DNA from 2 places in the Leptothrix mechoopdaensis genome. Region 1 is predicted to be linked to the other one. Evidence: riboswitches for the same ligand, from Rfam matches in the RefSeq annotation. Region 1 holds a riboswitch; the other holds the start of a gene.
The links. A riboswitch is a leader RNA that binds a small molecule or an ion and turns the genes downstream of it on or off. The one in region 1 is predicted to bind cobalamin.
Positions count from the first base shown of each region.

Region 2: another riboswitch for cobalamin. It lies ahead of ACWA7K_RS15575 (TonB-dependent receptor domain-containing protein); the one in region 1 lies ahead of ACWA7K_RS05825 (TonB-dependent receptor).

Region 1 is NZ_CM132699.1:1,279,740-1,283,139, forward strand. It holds gene ACWA7K_RS05810 (EVE domain-containing protein) at 1-126, opposite strand, end outside; gene ACWA7K_RS05815 (cell division protein ZapA) at 370-693, opposite strand; gene ACWA7K_RS05820 (DUF904 domain-containing protein) at 690-917, opposite strand; cobalamin riboswitch at 1,036-1,277, shown strand; gene ACWA7K_RS05825 (TonB-dependent receptor) at 1,351-3,303, shown strand; gene ACWA7K_RS05830 (bifunctional adenosylcobinamide kinase/adenosylcobinamide-phosphate guanylyltransferase) at 3,319-3,400, shown strand, end outside.
Region 2 is NZ_CM132699.1:3,606,743-3,610,142, reverse strand. It holds gene ACWA7K_RS15575 (TonB-dependent receptor domain-containing protein) at 1-1,546, opposite strand, end outside; cobalamin riboswitch at 1,618-1,859, opposite strand; gene ACWA7K_RS15570 (transglycosylase domain-containing protein) at 1,897-3,400, opposite strand, start outside.

The DNA of each region.
Region 1 (3,400 bases):
CATGAAGTTGCGGGCCTGGTAGTTGCGCACCCCGGTCCAGGGCAGGCACTGGCTCATCGCATGAGCCAGGGTGTCGATCGAGGCCTCGTCGGGCTCGCTCTTCATCAGCCAGTAGGAGCGTTCCATCGGGGCATTCGGGAGAGGGTGTCCACCGCGAACCAAAGGTCGCATTCCTGAACCCAGGGGGATTCAGGTGGGCAAGGTCAACCAGGCATCGGGTTCATCTGACGCGAGACGATCACGCCAGCCTGGTGATGTTCCAAGCCCTGGCTCGCGAGAGCATCGGTTCAAGGAAATATAAAACCTTCGCGGACGCGGCGGACGAGTCCATTCTAGAACCCAGCCGGGCCGCCATGCGGCCCAAGACCTTCAAAGCAGCTGGCCGTCGTGACCGAGTGCGGCATCGACACGCCGAACCAGCGCGTCGACGTCGATGTGGCCGGCGGCCGGTGCCGCAGCGGCGACGGCGGCTGGCGCCGGTGCGGGCGTGCGGGCCTGTTCGGCCAGCGCGTAGGCGAGGTTCAGGGCGGCCAGCACGGCGATGCGTTCGCGCGCCTTGACGCGTCCGGCGTCGCGGATGCCGCACATCTCGCGGTCGACGCTGCTGACGGCCTCCAGCAGTTCGGTCTCGTGGCCTTCGGGGCAGGCCAGCACGTAGGTCTGACCCATGATGCTGACTTCGATCTGCTTCATGCGTCGCTCCCGCTGGCCTGGGTGGCGTCGTGTTCGTTGGCGGGCAGGCGCTCGATCAGCGCGTCGATGCGGTGACGGGCGGCGGCGAGGCGGGAGCGCAGGTTGTCGCGTTCGGCGAGCACCGTCGCGAGCTGCTGCTCGAGCAGCGAATTGGTGCGCTTGAGCTCGTCGTGTCGCAGCAGCAGGCGGTCGACGCGGTCGGCCAGGTCTTCGAGGGTGGACATGCGCAGTGGGGTTGCAGCGCTCACGCAACGACTGCGTGAACCGAGCCTGTGAATTGTAGGGGTGGCGACCGTGGCGTCCGGGCCGTGCGAGCCGTCAGCAAGGCGTCGGACACGCACGGATACACTCGCGGCCGTTGGTGCTCGGGCCCTCCTCAAGGGGCCCGGTTAAACGGGAAGCAGGAAGGCGACGCCCATCGGGAAGAGCCCAACCTGCGCTGCCCCCGCAACGGTAAGCGGACGGTCGAGGCCATGTGCCCAGACCCGCTTCTGCGTTCAGCCACTGGTGCCGCCACACGGCGCCGGGAAGGTCGCAGAGGTTGTTCCGTCAGCCCGGATACCGGCCAACAGGGGGCGGACGCGCGATGAGCGTCTCCGCCATGTGGTGCAGGCCTGCGGGGACGCTGGCGTGCACGTCTGTTCCGTGGTGTTTCCCATGTCCCTCTCGTTCCGCAACGCCCGTCGACCGGCGGCGTCCCTCCTGTCCTGCACGGCCGCGCTCTGCGCGTCGGGCGCCGCGATGGCCCAGTCCGATCTCGGCCTCCGGCTGGCGATGGCCGACAGCCTGCCGCAGGTCGTCATCAGCGGCACCCGCTTCGCCGACAAGGCCGACAGCCAGCCGATCGGCATCAGCGTCATCAGCGCCGAGCAGATCCGCAACGGCGGCTACACGACCATCAACGAGGCCGTGATGCGCCAGCTCGGCGTGCCGGGCCGGCTCGACCTCAACGGCGGCGGCGAATACGCGCTCGACCTGCGCGGCTTCGGCAGCACGTCCGACAGCAACATGGTGATCGTCGTCGACGGCATCCGCATCAGCGAGGGCGACACCGGCGGCACCCGGCTGGCCGGCATCCCGATCGAGACGGTCGAACGCATCGAGGTCCTGCGCGGCAGCAACGCCGTGCTGTACGGCGAAGGCGCGACCGGCGGCGTGATCGTCGTGACGACCAAGGCCGGCAAGGGCGTGGCCCGCCGCGACAACGGCCAGGTCTACGTGGCCGGCGGCAACCAGGGTCGACGCGAGCTGCGCGGCTCGGCCACGCTCAACGCGGGCGACTTCAGCTTCGACCTGGCGGCGCAGCGTCGCCTCAACGACGGCCATCGCGACAACTTCGCCTCGGGCGTCGGCGGCGCCTCGCTGACCGCGCAGTGGCAGGACGGCGAGGGCCTGCGCGTGGTGGCCCGCCATGCCGAGGACACCGTCTCGACCGGCCTGCCCGGCGCGCTGTCGGCAGCCCAGTACGCCAGCGATCCGAGCCAGGCCTTCAGCCTGACCGACCACGGCCGCATCGACGGCCGCCGCAACACGCTGACCGCCGAGCTGCGGGCCGGTGCCTGGGAGTTCGCCGCCGATGTCGGGCAGCGCAGCAAGACGCTGCGCAGCATCAACTTCGGCTCGGCCTTCGACTACGACGTCACCGCCCGCATGGCGGCGCTGCGGGCGCGCCACAGCGGCCAGATCGCCGGCCTGGCGAACCAGTTCCGCATCGGTGTCGACCACAACCGCTGGAGCCGCGACGTGCTGCCGCAGGGCGATCCGGACCAGCAGCGCAACCGCGCCGTCTACGTCAAGGATGACCTCACGCTGCCGGGCGGCACGCTGCTGTCGGCCGGGCTGCGGCGCGAATCGGCCGTCAAGGACGCGCAGAGCTTCGGCGTCGGCCGGGCCGAGGACCGCGTGACGGCCTGGGACGCCGGCGTGGTCCAGCCCGTCGGCAGCCAGGCCCAGGTCTACGGCCGCATCGGCAAGAGCTTCCGCCTGCCCAATGTCGACGAGCTGGGCAGCACGCCGCTGCGCACCCAGACCTCGCGCGACCTCGAGGCTGGCGCGCGCTGGCGCATCGAGACGACCCGGCTGGAGGCGCGGGTCTACCGCAGCCGCCTGACCGACGAGATCGGCTTCGACCCGGCCTCCGGCCTGTTCGGCGCGAACGTCAACTACGACCCGACCCGCCGCAGCGGCGTCGAGTTCGAGGGCCGCCACGACCTGAGCGCCACCGTCGAGCTGCGCGCGGCCGCCGCGCTGCGCCGCTCGCGCTTCGACAGCGGCGTCAACGCCGGCAAGGACGTGCCGCTGGCGCCGCGCGAAAGCGGTCTGGTCGGCGTCAACTGGCAGTTCCTGCCGCAGCACCACCTGGGCGCCGACGTGGTCTACGCCGGCCAGCAGTTCCCGACGCTGACCAACGACTGCCGCATGGCCTCGGCGACCACGCTGGATGCGCGTTACGCGTGGCGCCAGCCGACCTGGGAGCTGGCGCTGTCGGTGACCAACGTGGGCGACCGCAAGTACACGACCCAGGCCTTCCGCTGCGATGCGGGCGAGGTGTCGGCGATCTACCCCGAGCCCGGCCGGGCCGTGGTGGCGTCTGCCCGCTTCAACTTCTGACGCAGGCACCCGGCGATGCACACCCTGATCCTCGGCGGCCAGAAGAGCGGCAAGTCGCGTGCGGCCGAACAGCGCGCGGCCGACTGGCTGGCCGCCG
Region 2 (3,400 bases), 2.3 Mb from region 1:
GCCACGACGTGCGACCGGCCAGCGTCACGCCCTTCAGGTCGGCACGGCCGACGTTGACGTAACAGCCCGAGCGGTCAGCGCAAGGTCCGGGTGCGCCGAAGCTGATCAGCTGGCTGACGCGGTTGTGCCAGGCCGTCAGGCTGGCCTCGTCGCCTGCGGCGGTCCAGCGCAGCGCTGCCTCGACATGGCGGCCGGTTTCCGGCTGCAGGGCCGCGTTGCCGTACGAGCTGTAGCGCTGGTAGAGCGTGGGCACGCGGAACGAGGTGGCGGTCGACGCCATCACGCGCCAGTCCGGCACGAAGGCCCAGCCCCAGGCCAGGCTGCCGGTGTTCTTGCCGCCGAACTCGCTGTCGTCGTCATGCCGGATGTGGGCCTGCAGCCCGTGGTCGTCGAAGGTGCCCCGCCAGCCCAGGCCGATGGCGTCCTGATGACGGTCGCCCTGCAGCCGGGCGGCATAGCTCGTGGCGGCGTTGTCGAGCCGGTCGTCGCGGCGCTCCAGCGTGCCCGACAGCCATTGGCCGCCGAGGCGCTGCTCATGCTGCAGCGTGGCGTTGCGCAGCGTGGTCTCGGTGCGGTAGATGCTCGGCTGCGTCGCATAGCTGCTGCCGGTCTGGCCGAGCTGCGCCCGGGTGGTCGCATCCGCGTGCCAGCGGCCGGTCCAGGCCAGGTTGCCGGTCGTCAGCGTGTGCCGGTTCTCGTCGTCGGCGGTGGCCGAACCGTCGTAGCCGGAACGCAGCCGGCTGGACAGCCAGGACGCGTCCAGGCGGTGCCCCGGCTCGACCTGCCAGCCCACCCGCGCCTGCGCCGACTGGCGCTTCCAGCCGTCGCGATCGGGGTTGTGGCCGCTGGCGGCGGCGGTCCGGGCATCGAAGCCCGCGCTGTGGCCCTGGCCGGCCGACAGCGCGTAGTCCAGCGCATCGGCCGAACCGCTGATGCCGGCTTGCGCCTGCGCGGTGCCGTGCGAACCCACGCTCGCCGATGCGGTCGTGCGGGCCTCGCCCTTGCCGCGACGGGTGAACAGCTGCACCACGCCGGCGACGGCGTCCGAGCCATACACCGCAGCGGCGGGGCCGCGCAGCACCTCGATGTGGTCGATCATGTCGAGCGGGATCTGCTCCCAGGAGGCGCCGCCGGTGGACTGCGAGTCGACCCGCACGCCGTCGATGTAGACGGCGGTGTGGCGGCTCTCGCTGCCGCGCACGAGCAGGCTGGTGGACGTGCCGGGTCCGCCGTTGCGGGCGAATTCGATGCCCGGCAGGCGGGCCAGCAGGTCGGCCACGCCGATGGCGCCGCTGCGCTGGATGTCGTCGCGATCGAGCGTGGAGACATCGGCCAGCACGGTCGACAGGGGTTGCGGGGTCCGGTTGGCCGTGATGACCACGCGTTCGAGCGTGGTGACGGGCGGTCGGGGCGGGTCCTGCACGGACGGATACGCCGAGACGGCGGTGCAGAGTGAAACGAAGGAAAGGACGAAGGTGCCGGACAGGCGCGCGAACACGGCGCGCCCATGCGGGGTGGCCCGCAGGCGGTAGGACTTGGGGAACATGTGAAGGACCGAAGCGAAAACGCGCCCGGCCGCTTCCCCGCAGCCCGGCGCCATCAGGCGTGCCGCTTGCGCGACGCACCACTTCGTTGGCCGGTATCCGGGCTGGCGAAGACGACCCGTGTGCCCTTCCCGGAAAGCCAGGCTTTCCAGTGGATTCGACACGAGCTGGGGATCGATCCGATCCCCGTCCGCTTACCGTTGCGGGGGCAGCTCAGGTTGGGGCTGGTCCGTGCTGGCGCCGGCCCGTCCTGATTCCCGTTGAACTGCGCCTGCACGGATGCAGGGCGCGAGCACCAACCGGTCGATCATAGAGGCACGGCTTCAGGCCGCTCGGCCCGCCACCCTCCGACTCAGCCCGGACCGCCCGCCTTGCCCGCCGCCTGCACCGGCGCGGGCGGTGTCGTGGACCGCTGGGCATCCGATTGGCACAGGCCCTTCTGCAGCAGCGGCTGCAGCGCCGGCATGATGGTCTTCAGGGCCTGCGTGGGCAGGGCGCTGGTGAAGGTGTAGCCCTCGGCATGGGGGGCGGCGGCGTAGACCATCATGGTGCCGAAGTAGCGATCGCCGATCAGGAACACGAAGGTGCCCGAACGGCTGACGACCCGTGCCGAGGTCAGCTGGCCGTTGCGGCCGTAGACCTCGTAGCGGTGGTCGCCGGTGCCGGTCTTGCCGCCGATCGGGATGACCGCGCCGGCGGCGTCTTTCAGGCTGCCCTTCAGGCGCGAGGCGGTGCCGTTGTCGACCACGTCGACCAGGGCGGTGCGCACGACCTTGGCGAGCGCCTCGGGCAGCACGCGGCGGGCCGGTTCGACCTGGCGTTGCAGGTGGGTCTCGTAGGGCGTGCCGATCGCGAAGGCGAGGTGGTCGAGCCGGCTCGACGGCCGCCGTTCGCCGTCGTTGACGAGGATGCCCATCAGCTCGGCCAGCGCCGCCGGACGGTCACCGGAGGCACCCAGCGCCGTCGCGTAGGACGGTGTCAGCGCATCGAACGGGTAGCCCAGGCGCTGCCAGCGGCGGTGCAGTTCGGCGAAGGACTCGTCCTCGATCATCTGGCGGATGCGGACCTCCTGCGCGCCGCGCTTGCCGGGCGACAGCAGCCAGGCGCCGGCCATGCGGCGGGCCTCGGCGCCGCTGGCGATCAGGTCGGACAGGCGCAGGCGGCCGTCGCGGCGCAGCTCGGCGGCGGTCCACAGCTCGATCGGGTGCAGGCCGGTCAGCAGCGCGCGGGTCTCCAGCGTCTGCCGGGAGGCGCCACCGTGGCGCTTGAGCAGGCGCTCGACCTGTTCGGGCGTCGGCGTCGGCAGCGCGACGCCGTTCTGCGCCGTGCTGCGCTGGTTCTGGCGGACGATGAAGGCGGTCAGCGCGGCGGCATCGGCATCGGGCTGCAGCGCGCCGAAGGCGGCGGCCAGGCGCTCCGGGCCGGGGGTGCCGCGGATCGTGTCGACCAGCCGGTCCTCGACCGCCTCGGGCGTCAGGTTGCGGTAGCGCGCGTGGAAGCGCGCATGGAACTCGCGGCCCTCGTGCTCGATGAAACGTTCGAGGTAGACGCGCCGCAGCGCCTCGGCCTCGGGCCCCGTCTCCTCGCGCAGCAGCGGCGCGGCCGGGCCCTGGTGGGCGTGGTGGCGGACGACGTCGCGCATCAGCCGGATGAAGACGAGGTTGACCGAACGCCGCAGCGCCTCGCGCAGGTCCATCGTGCGGCCGTCGTCGAGCGGGTCGAAGTTGGAGAAGGTGTGCTGGCCGCCGCCGGTGTAGAAGATTTCGTGCGGGCTGGCCGAGTAGCTGCGCCGCATCGCGGCATCGAGCAGCGCCTCCAGCGCCATCGGCTCGGGCGCGGCCAGCAGCTGGTCGCGG